DNA from 4 places in the Geobacillus sp. FSL K6-0789 genome. Region 3 is predicted to be linked to each of the others. Evidence: riboswitches for the same ligand, from Rfam matches in the RefSeq annotation. Region 3 holds a riboswitch; each other region holds the start of a gene.

Region 1 (4,374 bases), 570 kb from region 3:
GACTATGAAATTACAAATGATGGGGCTGCCACGTATGAGTTGTCGGATGATAAAAAGACGATGACAATCCATATTAAAGACAATGTGAATTGGCATGACGGCCAGCCGGTGACCGCTGAAGACTTGGAGTATGCGTATTTGGTCATCGGCCATAAAGATTACACCGGCGTCCGCTATGGCGATGCGCTCATCCAAGGGATCGTCGGGATGGAAGAATATCACAGCGGCAAAGCGGATAAAATTTCCGGCATTAAAGTCATCGACAAAAAGACGTTGACGATCACATGGAAACAGGCCAATCCGTCGGTGTTGACTGGCATTTGGGCGTATCCGCTGCCGAAGCATTACTTGAAAGACATTCCGATCAAAGACTTGGCGAAATCGGATAAAATCCGGAAAAAACCGATCGGGTTCGGTCCGTTTAAAGTGAAGAAAATCGTTCCGGGCGAGTCGGTAGAGTTTGTTCGCAATGATGACTACTGGGCTGGCAAACCGAACTTGGAAGGCGTCATTTTGAAAGTCGTCAGCCCGCAAGTCGTCCTGCAAGCGCTGAAAAAAGGCGAAATTGACGTCGCTGGGTTCCCGACTGACCAATATTTGAACGCGAAAGGGACGAAAAACATTCAGTTTATCGGTAGAGTGGGTTTGTCGTACAGCTATATCGGCTTTAAACTCGGCCATTGGGATGCGAAAAAGCAGGAAAACGTAATGGACAATCCGAAATTCCAAAACAAAAAACTGCGCCAAGCCATGGCGTACGCCATCAACAACCAAGAGGTGGCCGACCGCCTGTATCATGGTTTGCGCTTCCCGGCGAACACGCTCATTCCGCCGTCGTTCCCGGGCTATCATGACAGTTCCATCAAAGGGTATACGTACAATCCGGAAAAAGCGAAACAATTGCTGGATGAAGCGGGATATAAAGATGTGGATGGCGATGGCCTCCGCGAAGATCCAAACGGCAAAAAATTCAAGATCAACTTCTTGGCGATGAGCGGTGGGGACATCGCTGAACCGCTGGCCAAATTTTATATGCAATGCTGGAAAGATGTGGGTCTCGATGTTCAGCTTGTAGACGGACGCTTGGCGGAGTTCAACTCCTTCTACGATATGGTCGAAAAAGACGATCCGAAAGTGGATGTCTACGCCGCCGCTTGGTCAACTGGAACGGACGTCGACCCGTACGGATTGTACGGCCGCAACGCCATGTTCAACTACTCGCGTTGGGTGAACGAGAAAAATGATGAGCTGCTGGAAAAAGGCCATTCCGAGCAGGCGTTTGACAAGGAGTATCGCCGGAAAATTTACAGTGAATGGCAACAGCTGATGAACGAAGAAGTTCCGGTCATCCCGACGTTGTATGGTTTGTCCATTTATGCCGTCAACAACCGCGTCGCCAACTTTACGGTTGACCCGAGCTCGAAACTGACGTGGAAAGATGTCGGCGTCACGTCCGAGCAACCGGAAGTCGAACAATGACGATTGTTGCCTTTGATGATGTACGATAAGATAGAAGATAAATTGCATACGTCTTATCAAGAGTGGGCGAGAGAACGGGCTTGATGACCCCACAGCAACCTGCCGCAGGCAAGGTGCTAACACCCGCAAAGCGGTTTCGCTTTGGATGATAAGAACGGCTCATGACCCCTTTCGCCTCATTCCGAGGCGAAGGGGGTTTTTGTCGATGGGAGGTGAAGGAGAAACAGTGGAGGAGGCGGTTTCGCTCCGTGCTTGCATGGCCGCTCATCTCCCTGCCGCAGCGTTCTCCGTTTGTGTCATGCGCTGTGTGCAGGCGGAGCTCATCCGGTTTGACTCTAAGGCGGCGGCTGACAAGCATCTTGGCACAAATCCGCCGGTTTATGAAAACATACGGCCTTGACCGCGGCGGAACCGAGCGGGAGTATATGCGCATTTTTCAAGACATTTTGTACAATCCCGTCTTGTATCGCATCGTTCAAGAATTGATTTTATTTTTATATCGGTTGTTCCACTTGCCAGGCACCGCCTTTTTCTTAATGACAAAAGCCGTCGATGCCCGCCGTTTGATCGACGCCGTCGCTTCCTTTGTCGGCAGCTACTCCATTGGGTTATTGATCACTAATAAAGTGTTCAAAGAAGGCAAATATACCGTGAAAGAAGCGGCGATCATCGCTACCGGCTTTTCCACTGTATCCGTGACATGTGAAGAAGTTGGGATTAAGTTAATAGTAACTGAAGAGTCTTATACAAGCGGAACATCATTTTTAGACGGAGAAGCTCCAACCAAAGAAAATTATAATAAAAACAGAAGAATTAAAAGAGGTTTATTTAAATCCAATAAAGGGATTTTAATAAATGCAGACGTGAATGGAGCTTATCAAATAATTAAAAAAGTATCTCCAAATGCTTTTAACAAAAGCTATGGAGTAGAGGCTGTGGTGTTACAGCCATCTAAGATATCCGTATCTTAGTAAAGAGTAATGTTTTTTATTACCTGAATCCGTGATAAAAACGCGTTCAAACTGCTGAGAAAGCTTGATAAATCAACAAATATCACACTTTTTGCTTTTCACTCAATAAGTGAACATCCGAAACTGGGCTAAACCCTTGATATGATTACGTTTTCCGGTGCTTTTGATGAGCTGCTGTCACGGATTCAGGTATTATATTTCTTTAATATTTTTTACCATTTTTAACATTACTCATAACATGGGAGAACTTGCGCGATGGCTTCATCATGATGATGGGCATTTTGCCGTCCATTATGTCAGTCGGACTGATCGGGCTGTTGCTCGCTGAATATACGCCGGTGTTTGACTGGTTGGGTTACCTGTTCTACCCATTCACCCTTCTGTTGCAAATCCCTGAACCGCTGTTGGCTGCGATTTTCGGGTTCGCCGCCATTCCATCAACCCGATTGAGAAGTTTCAGCGCCATGAAAGCCTGTCCATCTTCCAGACAGGCTTTCACGTCGTTTCCCGCTGCTGCTTTAACAAATCGCGAATTTCTGTCAATAGCTCCTCCTCTTTCGTCAGCGTCGGTGCGGTTTCCTTCACCTCTTCCTGCTTTTTCACCCGTTCATACAGCGTGTTGATCAATTTCACAAACAGGAAAATCGAAAACGCGATGATCAAAAAATCGACGACTGTTTGGATAAACGCCCCATATTTCACTTCCGCTTTGCCGACTTTCCAAGACAAATCGCTGAAATTGATGCCGCCTAGAATCAGCCCGACAAGCGGCATGATGATGTCATTGACGAGCGAGGAAACGATTTTGCCAAACGCCCCGCCGATGATCACCCCAACGGCTAAATCGATGACATTGCCGCGGACGGCGAATTTTTTAAACTCGTTCCACATGGTCATCTCCTTCCGAAGAAAATGTTCGTCTGCTATTATACCCGACCGGCCGCAACATTGAAACTTTTTAGCTTAAATCGTAGCAAATCAATTGGTTTTTATATATTATAGAATACGTTCATCAACCAAAACAAAAGGGGGAACGCATCGTGGAAGTGACCGCACAACAACGAGACGTTCGCGCGAAACAAGCAGCGAACGCCCCGAAACATCCGACTGCGTGGATTATTGCGGTCTCCATCCTCATATTGATCGGTGGCACGTTGTTCTTATATAGCCGTGTTTCCTGGCAACAGGCGCTTTTGTATGTGCTGGGAGCGTTTGGTGGATTTGTATTGTACCAGGCGCATTTTGGCTTTACATCCGCCTGGCGAAAGTTTATTCTATACCGCCAAGGGAAGGCATTCGGGCACAGATGATCATGATGGCGGCAGCCAGCGCGTTGTTTTTGCCGCTGCTCGTGAAAGGCTCAGTGCTCGGGCACCCGGTGTCAGGGTATGTATTTGGCGTGGGAGTATCGGTCATCGTCGGCGCTTTTCTGTTTGGCATCGGCATGCAGCTTGGCGACGGCTGCGCGTCGGGGACGTTGTACCATATCGGCGGGGGGCGATGCGAACGGCATCGTGACGCTCATCGGGTTCATCGCTGGCTCCGTCATTGCGACGACCCACTTTGACGTGTGGGCGAAGATGCCGCAATGGAAGCCGTTCTCGTTCATTGGCGAGTTCGGCCCCTTGGGAGGGTTTTTGCTTCAGTTGGTTTTGCTTGCGGTCGTCTACTATGCGGTGACGGTGATGGAAAAACGACGCCACGGCCAACGCGTTGCTGCATCGCTTGAGAACCATCATGGCTGGAAAGCGATTTACAAAGGGCCGTGGCCGCTTCTGGTCGGGGCGTTGCTCTTGGCTGTAACGAACGCGCTTGTGCTGATGATTAGCGGCAAGCCTTGGGGCATTACGTCCGCCTTCGCCCTTTGGGGAGCGAAGTTCGTGCAGCTGTTTGGCGTCGATCCGACTGCTTGGGCGTACTGGCA
Region 2 (4,374 bases), 130 kb from region 3:
GACGTCTTCGGTCACGAGGACGTGGTCGCCTCGGGACAAGAGCAAAAACGCCGTCGAAATGGCCGCCATGCCAGAAGCGAAGGCGAATCCGCGCGTTCCGCCTTCTAACGCCGCGATCGTTTCCTCAAGCGCCTCGCGCGTCGGGTTGCCGGAGCGGCTGTAGTCGTATTTGCCGAACGTGGCGAAATCGAACTGATGGAACGTGGAGGCGTGCTGGATCGGCACGCTCATCGCTCCCGTGTGGCGATCGACTTTCCATTCATTATGGAGCAGTTTCGTTGAAAACGACCATTCCCGTTCCATCGCTTACACCTCTTTCATGTGTTTGAACGCTTGCGCCAAGTCGGCGATTAAATCATCCGCATGTTCGATGCCGACCGAGAAGCGGAGCAGCCGGTTGCAAATACCGTTTTGGATGCGGATTTCCTCAGGAATGTCCGCATGCGTCTGCGTCGCTGGGTACGTAATAAAGCTTTCGACTCCGCCCAGGCTTTCCGCGAATGTAATGAGGCGCAAGCTTTTTAAAAACCCGTTCACCCACTTTTCATCGGCAATCCGGAACGACAGCATCCCGCCTCTCCCCGGATACAGCACATCAGTGACATCTTCATGTTCGCGCAAAAAGGCGCTGATGCGCTTGGCGTTTTCTTCATGCTGGCGCATCCTTAGCGCCAGCGTTTTCATCCCGCGAATCAACAGCCACGAATCAAACGGCGACAACACCGCGCCGATGGCGTTCTGATACTCGGTCAGGCGTTGACAGAGCTCCTCGCCCTTGGCGACGACAAGGCCAGCCAACACGTCGTTATGGCCGCCTAAATATTTCGTGGCGCTGTGGATGACAATATCGGCGCCTTGTTCGATTGGGCGTTGGAGCACCGGCGTGTAAAACGTGTTATCGACGATCAGCAGCAGCCCATGCCGTTTGGCGAATTCGGAGACGGCGCGGATATCGGTCTCATGCATAAGCGGGTTCGTCGGTGTTTCCAGGAAAATCGCTTTCGTTTTTTCGGTGATACACGCTTCCACCGCAGCGAGATCAGCAAAATCGACGTAATGAAAGCCGAGACCGTACTTGCGCCAGCCGCGCTCAAACAGGCGGTACGTCCCGCCGTAAAGGTCGGCCGATACGAGAAACTCGTCTCCGCTCTCAAACAAGGCGAGCACTGTCTGAATGGCGGCCATGCCGGAGCTGAACGCATAGCCTTGGTCGCCGCCTTCCAGTCTCGCGATCGCTTCTTCGACGATTTTGCGCGTCGGGTTGCCGGTGCGGATATAGTCAAACCCGGTCGACTCCCCGATGCCGGCATGACGGTAGGCGGTGGAAAAATAAACTGGCGGGTTGACCGTCCCCGTCACCGTTTCGCTCCGGTTGCCAATTTGCGCTAACAACGTTTCTAGTTTATCCACCTCATCTCTCTCCTTCTGTTGAAAATTCCATCATGGATCAACGGCCAACCACTTAACGCCCAACGAAGCGCCGCTGTTGGTCAAGCAGCAGCCGAGGGCCTTGATCCTCGACGCCTCTCGGTTGAGGGAGCGGCCGCTTGAGTAAATAAAAAAAGTCTTCTAAGAAGAAGACTTTTCCATACGAACATGGTCATGCTTCTTCTTATCTGCCGAATTGAATGCTCAATTCGCTGGATTTAGCACCTGGCCGTCGGGCGGCTGGTTGCTGAAGCTTCATTGGGCCAGTTCCCTCCGCTTCTCTTGATAAGAACCGCTGCGTATTTAATTTTGTTAATTGTTAATTTATTAAAAAATGTAACGCATTCCGGTCATTTTTGCAAGTCATTTTTTTTGCCGGCACCAATGTTCGGCAAGTTCACGAAAAATTCGAGCCCTTCGTTAACATCTTTTTGCCTAAATATGTTACAATAACAAGTGAACTTGCGCTTTCATGGAGGATGATCATGGCGACAGCATCAGGAACGATGCGCGATTATACGCTTTACAGCAGGGAGCTGCAAGAAGAAATCGGGTTGCTTGTCTACTTGCCAAGCGATTTTTCTCCGTTGCATAAATATTCTTTATTAATCGCGCAAGACGGCAAGGATTATTTTATGTACGGAAAAATCAAAACCGTGATCGAGACACTCATGGACGAAGGAACGATCGACCGAACGATCGTTGTCGGCATCCCGTACCGGAACGTCAGCGACCGCTACGAGAAATACCACCCGGCCGGTCGAAAAAACGAAGCCTATATCCGCTTTTTGGCCCATGAGCTCGCGCCGTTTTTGGATCGCGAGCTGCCGACATATCAAATGGGCAAAGGACGAGCGCTGATTGGCGATTCGCTGGGAGGAACCGTGTCGCTTCTAGCCGGTCTGTTGTATCCGCATACATTTGGAAAAATCGCCATGCAGTCTCCTTACATTGACGACTCAGTGCTCGAACGCATCCGCGCGTTCCGCGCCCCGTCGCTTCTTTCCCTTTACCATTCCGTCGGCGCAGAAGAAACGGCGGTCAAAACGACGGACGGCCATGTACGCGATTTTATCACCCCGAACCGGGCCGCACGGGACTTATTGATCGAAAAGCGGTTTCCCTACACGTACCATGAATTTGCCGGCGGGCATGCATGGACGTATTGGCAGCCGGATGTGCCCCGGGCGGTATCGGCCATTTTGTCGCTGTAAATAACGGCAAACGAACCATCTGAAGGAGGGAAAGCGGAATGAAGTACGTCATTGTCATTTTTCCGCCAAAGCGGATTCAAGACTTCGCCAACTCGTACCGGAAGCGGTACGACAGCCATTACGCCCTCATCCCGCCGCACATTACATTAAAATACCCGTTTGAGGCGGATGAGGAGCAAATCAAAGAAATGACGAAAGAGCTGCGCCGCATCGCAGCGGAAACGGAGCCAATTCCGATCAAAGTGACGAAATTCAGCTCGTTTTACCCGACAAGCCACATCATTTATTTGAAAGTCGAGCCAAACGAAGTGCTGGAACGGTTGCACGAGCAGCTGCACAGCGGCTTGTTTGCCGGGGAGCCGGAATTCGTGTTCGTGCCGCACATTACAATTGGCCGCGATTTGCCGAATGCGGAATACGCTGACGTCTACAGCCAACTGCGGCTGCAAAACGTCCATTTTGAAGAGACGGTCGACCGGTTCCACCTTCTTTACCAGCTCGAGAACGGATCATGGACTGTCTATGAAACCTTTATCGTTGGAGGAAAGGAAACGGGAGAATGAACGTCGCCATTGGAACAACGGAAGACCGCGCGTTGTATGAAGACGCGTTGCGCGTCCGTCGGATTGTATTCATCGAAGAGCAAAACGTGCCGGAAGAAGAAGAAATCGATGCATTTGAACATGAATCGTTCCATCTCGTCCTATACGATGGCGAACAAGCAGTCGCAGCCGGCCGGTTTCGCCTGGTCGATGAAGGGGTTGGCAAAGCGGAGCGCATCTGCGTTTTGCCGGCTTACCGCGGCCGCGGCGTCGGCCGGATGGTGATGGAGGCGTTGGAGCAGCTTGCGAAAACAAAAGGGGCGAAAACGGCGAAACTGAACGCCCAGACGCACGCAGAACCGTTTTACCAAAAGCTCGGCTATACGACCGTCTCCGGCGTCTTTATGGACGCCGGCATCCCACATGTCACGATGGTGAAATCACTCGAATGATGGCCATAGAACAGCCTCGTCTACACTGATCCAAGGCTTGGGATCATCGAACATCGTTTCGCTCTCCTGAGCCAAGCAGAGCAAAAGGGAGCTGTGCGCACGCAAGCTCCCTTTTGCTTACTTTTTGTTGTTCAACATATTGGCGATCGTGTTCAAATCAATTTGTTTGCCGTTATGGACGATCGCCTTGACGATTTGGTCCTCAAGTTCTTTTGGCACTTTCCGGTTGGCAATTTGCGCCACCCGCTTCACCACTTGGCGCACCGTTTTTTCATCGCTGAAATTGGCGTTTTGCAGCGAGTTGGCGAGCTCAAAAACGTCTTTCATATTGACACCTGTTTTCTGTTCGATGTTTTTAAAAAATTGCTGATCCATCGTTCTGCCTCCTTCTCCCTGCTATATCGTATGATGCTCCCGCCTCGGCGTGCATCAAATTAGGGAAAGAAAAATACGAGCCGCTCCGTGGCGCCGAAACGGCCCGTATCCCATTCGCTTTTTCCGTTAGGCGACAAATGCCGCGCCGACAATAATCAACAAAATGAACAACACGACAATCAGCACAAAGCCACCGCCATAGCCACCGCCATAGCCACCGCCATAGCCGTAGCCGTAAGGATAACCATAACCGCAGAAGCCCATTATAATGTTCACCTCCTTCTCCGTTTACTGTATCGTATTCACCGGCTTAGCGGAGCGTATGGGCGCAAAGGCCATTTTGTCATCCAAATCGGCGGAACA
Region 3 (4,374 bases):
CAAGATGCTTGGTTGCTTCGTACACTTCAACGATTTTCTCTTCCGAGTAAATCGGCTGGGTCAAGAAATAGTGGGCGCCGCATTGAATTTTTTTCTCCATTCGCTCAACTGCTTTATCCAAATGGCGGACGTTCGGGTTGAACGCAGCGCCGATCGAGAAGTTCGTTTTTTGCCCAAGCGGTTTGCCCGAGTACGACAGCCCTTCGTTAAACTGGCGGATCAAGCGGATCAAATCGAACGATGATAAATCATACACCGACGTTGCTCCTGGGAAGTCGCCGATTTTCGACGGGTCGCCGGTAATGGCGAGCACGTCGGTGATGCCGAGCGTATGCAAGCCCATCAAATGCGACTGTAAGCCGATCAAATTGCGATCGCGGCATGTAATATGCACAAGCGGGCGGATGCCGAGTTGCTCCTTGATGATCGTGGCGACAGCGGCGTTGCTGATGCGCGGCGTGGCGAGCGAGTTGTCGGCCAACGTCAGCGCATCGATGCCGGCGTCATGGAGCGCTTTCGCCCCAGCAAGAAACTTGTCAATGCCGAGTTGCTTCGGCGGATCTAGCTCCACAATGACCGAGCGGTACGTGCGGGCGAGCTCGGGAAGCGGAGTCGGCGCGGGCCGATCGGCTTGCACCGATACAGATGCCGTGCGCCGCTTCACCGTTTTTTCCGTCACCGGCGTCCGGTCGGCGAGCGCCTTTGCCATTGCCTCAATATGTTTCGGCGTCGTGCCGCAGCACCCGCCGATCAAGCGCACCCCTTGGTCGCGGAACGCTTTGGCTGTTTCCTCGAAATATTCAGCGTTCGTCTCATAGACAAGCCGGCCATCGCGGTAATCCGGGAGGCTCGCATTCGGATACGCCGACAAAAACGCCTGCTTCGGCAGCGGCACTTCCTCGAGCGACCGAAGCATATGATATGGACCGAGACGACAGTTCAGTCCGACGACATCGGCCCCGAGCGCCTCCAGGCGGATAAGGGCGTCCGCGAGCGGCGTGCCATCTTGCAAGACGCCGACTTCATGGAGCGAGACGTGAGCGATAATCGGCAAGTCGGTCTCTTTGCGGGCGATGGCAAGCACCGTCTCCAACTCTTCCAAATCGTAATACGTCTCGAGCAGCACGCCGTCGACTCCTTCAGCCATCAGGACAAACAGCTGCTCGCGAAACGTCCGTTTCACTTCTTCAAGCGTGACGACGCTTTTGTTTAACGTGCGCAGCCCCCCGATCGTTCCGAGCACGTATGCCCGCCCGTTCGCCGCTTGCCTGGCGAGCCGCACCGCCGCGCGGTTGATGGCCGGCACCTCATCTTCAAGGCCGTAGCGGGCGAGTTTCACATAGTTGGCGCCGTATGTATTCGTCTGAATGACATCGGCGCCCGCGGCGATATACGCTTCATGAATATGAATGATTTCGTCTGGATTCGATAGATTCAATTCTTCAAAACAACGGTCGACGCCATGCGAATATAACAGCGTCCCCATCGCTCCGTCGGCGATGAGAATGCGTTGTTTCAACTCATCGAGCAGCCCCACGTTTGATTCCCCCATTTCGTTGTAGTAAAAGAAAAAAGCCTTCTAAGAAGAAGACTTTTCGTTCGCTTCTTCTTATCTTCCAGGCTTCCGCCTGTCTGGATTTAGCACCTTGGCCGCGGCCAGGTTGCTGAGGGTTCACCAGGCCATTCCCTCCCCCTCTCTTGATAAGAATGCCGGTATGCAATTGTGCGGTGACGTTTTGATGATTACTATATAATTTAATGTATTTTTCGAAATTATTCAATACGGTGAAGAAGGAAATTTCAAAAGTTAAAGAGATTCAGATAAAAAGAGCGGCTCGCGTCAAGGGCTCGGTGCTTTCCCGCATCGGGGGCAAAACTGAAAATCACGCTGCACATGTTCTCCGCAGTATGGGCAATACTTGTTTGTTTTCTCTTTGCCTCCAAATCGGACGTTCAGTGGGTCGGGCTCTTCCTCGCTGACGACAATGTCCAATAAGGACATGCGTTGTTTTCCCGTCGCATTTTTGTAATGGTAAATTGCTTGAAATACACCGATGGCGATGACGACAAGGCCGAAAAACGGAAAAAAGCGGGCGGCGGGAAACGGCGAGTCCGCGGTGATGGAGAAGGTCATCACCATCCAAAAGATGCCGAACAACACAGCGGCGATGCTGCCGAACAGCCCTTGCATCGACGGGACGCGGCCGGGTTTGATGCTTTTCAAGTGGATTCCTTCTCCATTCGTTTCATGTTGGTTGGGATTATTATACCATATGATGATGTAGGAAACATGGGATGACGTAATAAAAAAGAAGCATTGTATCTCCTCCCTTACCTTGTACTAATCTCTTAAAAGCATCTCTGTTTCATGTCAATAGCACGAAATATGTCGAAATATGTAAAAAAAGATAAAATTATCGAACGATTTCTCTTCTTTTTTTTTTTAGAGTCAAGGTGTATAATTAAAATGGATGATATTAACAAGGAATTTACTAGAAACCGCATCGCAGACAGGAGTGAAGTGGGTGAAACAATGGTCGTGGCCGTATTTTATTCTGATTAGCCTGCCGCTTGTTGTGTTGATTGGAGTTGCTTTTCGCCTAAAAGCGGCCAGCATGCCCATCAAAATAGGATTTATTGTATTGGTGCTGCTTTACGGCGGGGTTTATTCTCGTTTAGTGCGAAGGATGAGATAGACACAGAATGTTTTTGAAAAAAGTTTTGATCGATTATCATTTACTGGAAGGAGGTGATAGGTTATGAGTTTGCTGGCGCTTGTTGCCGGGACGCTCGGCGTGTCACAGACAATCGCGACGACGGTTGTTTCGATTGTGTTGACCGGCTCCACTCTCATTTCTATTATTCTTGGGATCACCGCTATTTTGTCAGGTGGAGTCGACGCCATTTTGGAAATTGGGTGGTCAGCTTTTGTCGCGACGGTGAAAAAAATAGTGGCGGAACGAGGAAAAGCAGCAGCGATTGCATGGTAAAAGGCAAAACGGCAGGGGAAAAACTCCCTGCCGTTCCTAATGAGTAAATCAATGTGGGGGAAGAGAAATGAAACTCGTATGGCTGTTATATCAACAACGACAACGAAGCAGTTTGGAGCCGTTGCAGAGAAAATCGCCTTTTTCCCCGAAGATGACCATGTTCTTGGTGGAAGCGGCGAAATGGCTTGTTTCATCGGCTGTGGTTGTAGCCTTTTGTGCTCGATCCTCGACGCTGTTTCGCCCTTCTATGGTTATGGGAGCTCTTTTTTTCATGTCTGTCAGTCCTTTCATAGGAGTTTTGCTTGAGTCCAAAGAGGCATTGCAACGTCAATACCATTATCATTATGTGCGTCTGTCTGGAGTGCGGGATGACGAGGTGTGGCAGCGATTGCTCAAAATCCACTATGCTGTGTCTCTTCTGCGGCTATTGCCGATTTGGTTGCCTCCTTCCATTGGGTTGATGATGATGTTCGGGATCACAGGCGCATCATTCGTATGGTTTGGACATACGATGTTGTTGCTTCTTTATGTGACATCGCATATAGTGCGTGGCTCAACTTTTAGAGCGATAGGCGCATTTTCTGCCTTTTTCTTTCGAATGGCATCATTCGCGATTGGTTATGTCGTGCTTGCGGCGATTGTGCCGTTGCTGCAATTGTCCCGCCAAGCGGTTCGAATGTATGGGTTGTCGCTCTCTTACCTTGTGTATATGGATGGTTATGTTGCTCATTGGCAACAGCTGTTTTATGAACGCATGACAAGTTGGAGGGAAGGGTGGTTATTTTCAAGTACAACTTTATCATTCATCGGTGCTGGATTCGCTCTGTTGGCTTTGATTTGCTTTTCTTTCACTCGTGCGTCTCATTCTGACAAGACAGCGTACATGCTATATTCATGGCATCAACGTGTCATAGAGTCGTTAAAAATTCGCAGCACGAATAATGCAATTTTATATAAAGATCTTTGTCTGTTAACACGCCAAGCCCGTGAGTTGACGAAACCGCCTTGGTCGCTATTTTTGCCAGGGGAATGGTTTTTGGTCGCAGGAGCGAATTTGGCGCTGTTGCCGATTGTTCATAACGGGTCGATCATTTTGTTTTTGTTTATGTTTGAAATGTATATCGTCATGACAGGGACGTTGCGGGCCATTACCGACGTCTTTCGCGACATTTTTCAGTTTGAAAGCGAGATGGAGCGTCTCACTGTGTTTCGTCTTCTTTCTCCACCTCCTCTTGTACCGTTAATCGAAGCGAAATGGACGCTGCTTGAGCGATTAGGCGTCTACCCATGCATGACGGCAGTAGGATTGCTACTTCTCGAATACATAGGATTATTGGGGATGCGTGGAGGGCTTTGGGCAGCAATGGGAGCTGTGGTGATGATG
Region 4 (4,374 bases), 1.4 Mb from region 3:
GCGTTCGAAAAAACAGCCGGACAGGGAACGGCTCCCTGTCCGGCTGGGTTCTTGTTACACGAGCGGTCCGCCGAGTTTTTCGATGGACGGATCGATGTGGGCGAATTTTTGGAAGTTGGCGCGGAATTTTTGCGCTAGCTCTTTTGCTTTTTGTTCGTATGCTTGTTTGTCGGCCCATGTGTTTTGCGGCTGCAGGACGTCATCCGGCACGCCCGGGACGCGGGTCGGGATGGCGAGGCCGAAAATCGGGTCTTGCACCGTTTCGACGTTGTCGAGCTCCCCTTCGACGGCGGCTTGCACCATCGCCCGGGTGTAGGCGAGCTTCATGCGGCTTCCGACGCCGTACGGCCCCCCTGTCCAGCCGGTGTTGACCAAAAAGACGCGGACGTTGTGTTCGGCGATTTTTTGCCCGAGCATTTCCGCGTACTCAACGGCCGGGCGCGGCAAAAACGGTGCGCCGAAGCACGTTGAGAACGTTGCTTCCGGTTCGGTGACGCCGCGTTCGGTGCCGGCGAGCTTGCTTGTGTAGCCGCTTAAGAAATGGTACATCGCCTGTTCGCGCGTCAGCTTGCTGATCGGCGGCAGGACGCCGAACGCATCGGCTGTCAAAAACACGATCGTGGACGGATGGCCGGCGACGCTCGGGTCGATGATGTTTTGGATCGCCTGAAGCGGGTAGGCGGCGCGTGTGTTTTCCGTCAGCGTGCCGTCGTCGTAATTCGGCACCCGCGTCGCGTCATCGAGAACGACGTTTTCGAGCACCGCGCCGAAGCCGATGGCGTCAAAAATTTGCGGCTCTTTCTCGCGCGATAGGTTGATGCATTTCGCATAGCAGCCGCCTTCGATGTTGAAAATGCCGCGGCTTGACCAACCGTGTTCGTCATCGCCGATCAAGCGGCGGTTCGGGTCGGTCGAGAGCGTCGTTTTTCCCGTTCCCGACAAGCCGAAAAAGAGGGCGACATCGCCTTCCTGCCCGACGTTGGCCGAGCAGTGCATCGGCAGGATGCCTTGTTCCGGCAGCACATAGTTCATGACCGAGAAAATCGATTTTTTCATTTCGCCGGCATACTCGGTGCCGCCGATCAACACGGTGCGCCGTTCAAACGAGATGATGATGAACGCTTCCGAGCGCGTCCCGTCCACCTTCGGGTCGGCTTTAAAGTTCGGCGCGCAAATGACGGTGAATTGCGGCTCGTGCGCGGCGAGCTCCTCGGCGCTCGGGCGGACGAACAGCTGATGGACGAACAAGTTGTGCCAGGCGAATTCGTTGACGACTTGAATCGGCAGCCGGTATTTCGGATCGGCGCCGGCAAAGCCTTTAAAGACGAACAGTTCATCTTGTTTCATTAAATAATCGAGCACTTTGTCGTACAGTTTCTCAAACGTTTCCGGAGACATCGGCTGGTTGACCGTTCCCCAGTCGATCGTTTGCTTCGTGGACGGTTCTTCGACGATGTATTTGTCTTTCGGCGACCGCCCCGTGTACTTGCCGGTTGTCACCGCGACGGCTCCGGTGTGGGTCAGCCGTCCTTCGTTCCGTTGCAGGACTTTCTCGACGAGCTCGGCGACGGACAATTGGTGATGTACGTACGGTTTTTGTAGCAATAAATCAAGCTTATTCGTCATGTTTGCGATCCCCATATTCAAAACCCGCCTTCTTTTTGTAATCACTCTTGAAAATAGTATAACACATTTTTATTAATAGTCCATACTAATTGTGTGGGTTTTTCAAACTTTATTTTGCCCAATGTGTCGATTTCCTTGAGGAAAGAATTTTCGCGGCTGGAAATGATAAAAAATGAATTTTGATAGTTGACTTTGCCGATTCCGTTGCGATAAGATAAGTCATTGAACGGATACTCTTATCCCGAGCCGGTGGAGGGACAGGCCCGATGAAGCCCAGCAACCGTCACAACTGGACATGTGTGAAATGGTGCTAACCTGTGGCAAGGCGCAGTCCTTGAACGATAAGAGTGAAAGGAAGCAATACGATTGCCATGACCTTTCCTCAGCCGTTACAGGAAAGGTTTTTTATATTGCGAAGGGAAAAAGGGAAATGAGTTCCGTGTCGCCACATTATGCCAAGAGGAGGAAACAAACCGAATGTCAGCCAAACGCCGCTTGTTTACTTCAGAGTCTGTGACGGAAGGACATCCGGATAAAATTTGCGACCAAATTTCTGACGCCATTTTGGATGCGATTTTGGAAAAAGATCCAAACGCCCGCGTCGCCTGCGAAACGAGCGTCACGACCGGGCTGGTGCTCGTGAGCGGGGAAATCACGACATCAACATACGTGGACATTCCGCGCATCGTCCGCGATACGATCCGGGAGATCGGCTACACGCGCGCCAAATACGGATTTGACGCTGATACGTGCGCGGTGCTGACGTCGATTGACGAACAATCGCCGGACATTGCGATGGGGGTGGATCGGGCGCTCGAGGCGCGCGAAGGTCAGATGACTGATGAGGAAATTGAAGCGATCGGCGCCGGCGACCAAGGATTGATGTTTGGGTTCGCCTGCAATGAGACGGAAGAATTGATGCCGCTGCCGATTTCGCTTGCGCACCGCTTGGCGCGCCGATTGGCGGAAGTGCGTAAAACGGACGTCTTGCCGTACTTGCGGCCGGACGGGAAAACGCAAGTGACGATCGAATACGATGAAAACGGCAAACCGGTGCGCGTCGATACGATCGTCGTTTCCGCGCAGCACCATCCGGAAATTACGCAAGAGCAAATCGAGCGCGACATTAAAGAGCAGGTCATCAAGCCGGTCGTGCCCGCGGAGCTGCTTGATGAGAACACGAACTATTTCATCAACCCGACAGGACGGTTTGTCATCGGCGGTCCGCAAGGGGATGCTGGGTTGACGGGGCGCAAAATCATCGTCGATACGTACGGCGGCTACGCCCGCCACGGCGGTGGCGCGTTCTCGGGCAAAGATCCGACGAAAGTCGACCGCTCGGCAGCGTATGCGGCCCGCTATGTCGCGAAAAACATCGTCGCGGCAGGACTGGCCGACAAATGCGAAGTGCAGCTCGCCTACGCGATCGGCGTCGCCCGTCCGGTATCGATTTCCATTGATACGTTCGGCACCGGCAAAGTGTCGGAAGACATTTTGATTGAGGTCGTGCGCAGCAACTTCGATCTCCGCCCGGCGGGCATCATCAAAATGCTTGACCTGCGCCGCCCGATTTACAAACAGACGGCTGCTTACGGCCATTTTGGGCGTACGGACATCGACTTGCCGTGGGAGCGCACTGATAAAGCGACGACGCTGAGAGAACAAGCGCTGGCGCTGGCGGACAAGTGATGAAAGAAAAAGAGCTGCCTGATCACGGTAGCTCTTTTTTGTCGGCGCACGATGTCCGCTGTTGCTGCAGCGCTTTGTAATACTGCCCTTTCTCGACATATTCGCGGCGGATGCGCTCCATTTCGCGGATATCGTCTTCCGTCAGTTCGCGGACGACTTTCGCCGGTCGGCCGAGGGCGAGCGTGTTGGGTGGAATTTTTTTGCCCGGCGGCACTAAACTGCCGGCGCCGATAAACGCGCCTTCCCCGATTTCCGCGCGGTCCAAAATGATTGAGCCCATGCCGATGAGCGCGTTTTTGCGAACGATGGCGCTGTGCAAAATGACTTGATGGCCGACCGTCACCCCGTCCTCAATGATAAGCGGATTGTTTGGACTTTGATGCAAAATTGAGTTATCTTGAATATTGACCCGGTTGCCAATCACCGTTGGTGCCACATCGCCGCGAATGACGGTATTGAACCAAATGCTTGTCTCTTCGCCGATCACGACATCGCCGGTGATCGTCACATAGTCGGCGATAAAGGCGGAGGCGGCAATTTGCGGCGTTTTGCCTTTGTATGGGTAAATCATGGGCGTTCGTTCCTTTCTGTTGCAAAATCGATCGTTCACCATGTATTGTACAACGCTGCGTCCAAATCGCCAACGAAAGCGAGCGCGCCTAATCGGGATTGGTGAAAAACGTTTCGTTTCGCCCGATGAGTGGTTGGGATCGGGGAAGAAGATCCGATTTCACAAAGCTTCTCAACGTGAGAAGAACCGTTGTTGAGCGGCTTTTTCATTCCGTCGCCAACCCTTTTATGATTTGCCCCGGCCGCATTGATGGCAATACTGGAAGACGAGATCGCAAGCTGTTCAGACGCGAAACAATTTTGGTTGCCGATAAGATGGAAATGCTAGGAGACGAGACCATGGTGTTTGCACCTGAGGTGAACCGATTGAACATTCCGAAAAACCCCATCGCCTTGATGAAAATGGTGTATCGTGACGTGCTTCCGCTTGTCCACCGCGAGCTTGCCTATTGGCGGCGCCAGGCCGAGCGCATTCCCGACCCGGAGCTT

The links. A riboswitch is a leader RNA that binds a small molecule or an ion and turns the genes downstream of it on or off. The one in region 3 is predicted to bind S-adenosylmethionine.
Region 1: linked by a shared signal. The riboswitch ahead of NSQ51_RS06575 (AraC family transcriptional regulator) and the one ahead of NSQ51_RS03575 (bifunctional homocysteine S-methyltransferase/methylenetetrahydrofolate reductase) in region 3 are both predicted to bind S-adenosylmethionine.
Region 2: linked by a shared signal. The riboswitch ahead of NSQ51_RS04325 (methionine biosynthesis PLP-dependent protein) and the one ahead of NSQ51_RS03575 (bifunctional homocysteine S-methyltransferase/methylenetetrahydrofolate reductase) in region 3 are both predicted to bind S-adenosylmethionine.
Region 4: linked by a shared signal. The riboswitch ahead of metK (methionine adenosyltransferase) and the one ahead of NSQ51_RS03575 (bifunctional homocysteine S-methyltransferase/methylenetetrahydrofolate reductase) in region 3 are both predicted to bind S-adenosylmethionine.

The regions. Positions count from the first base shown of each region.
Region 1 is NZ_CP151966.1:1,252,455-1,256,828, forward strand. Features, by position in the region: gene opp4A (oligopeptide ABC transporter substrate-binding protein) at 1-1,479, shown strand, start outside; SAM riboswitch class I at 1,530-1,634, shown strand; partial or broken gene NSQ51_RS06575 (AraC family transcriptional regulator) at 1,815-1,991, shown strand; partial or broken gene NSQ51_RS06580 (YjiH family protein) at 2,046-2,180, shown strand; partial or broken gene NSQ51_RS06585 (YjiH family protein) at 2,696-2,863, shown strand; gene mscL (large conductance mechanosensitive channel protein MscL) at 2,946-3,341, opposite strand; gene NSQ51_RS06595 (hypothetical protein) at 3,491-3,760, shown strand; partial or broken gene NSQ51_RS06600 (YeeE/YedE thiosulfate transporter family protein) at 3,766-4,374, shown strand, end outside.
Region 2 is NZ_CP151966.1:815,547-819,920, reverse strand. Features, by position in the region: gene metC (cystathionine beta-lyase) at 1-303, opposite strand, end outside; gene NSQ51_RS04325 (methionine biosynthesis PLP-dependent protein) at 307-1,410, opposite strand; SAM riboswitch class I at 1,610-1,720, opposite strand; gene NSQ51_RS04320 (alpha/beta hydrolase-fold protein) at 1,914-2,642, shown strand; gene NSQ51_RS04315 (YjcG family protein) at 2,681-3,205, shown strand; gene NSQ51_RS04310 (GNAT family N-acetyltransferase) at 3,202-3,636, shown strand; gene NSQ51_RS04305 (stage VI sporulation protein F) at 3,754-4,011, opposite strand; gene NSQ51_RS04300 (YjcZ family sporulation protein) at 4,138-4,275, opposite strand; gene NSQ51_RS04295 (hypothetical protein) at 4,355-4,374, opposite strand, start outside.
Region 3 is NZ_CP151966.1:681,783-686,156, forward strand. Features, by position in the region: gene NSQ51_RS03575 (bifunctional homocysteine S-methyltransferase/methylenetetrahydrofolate reductase) at 1-1,537, opposite strand, end outside; SAM riboswitch class I at 1,607-1,708, opposite strand; gene NSQ51_RS03580 (zinc-ribbon domain-containing protein) at 1,841-2,224, opposite strand; gene NSQ51_RS03585 (hypothetical protein) at 2,526-2,696, shown strand; gene NSQ51_RS03590 (uberolysin/carnocyclin family circular bacteriocin) at 2,760-2,990, shown strand; gene NSQ51_RS03595 (hypothetical protein) at 3,058-4,374, shown strand, end outside.
Region 4 is NZ_CP151966.1:2,477,673-2,482,046, reverse strand. Features, by position in the region: gene pckA (phosphoenolpyruvate carboxykinase (ATP)) at 55-1,641, opposite strand; SAM riboswitch class I at 1,860-1,974, shown strand; gene metK (methionine adenosyltransferase) at 2,104-3,315, shown strand; gene NSQ51_RS13075 (gamma carbonic anhydrase family protein) at 3,338-3,886, opposite strand; gene NSQ51_RS13070 (tetraprenyl-beta-curcumene synthase family protein) at 4,225-4,374, shown strand, end outside.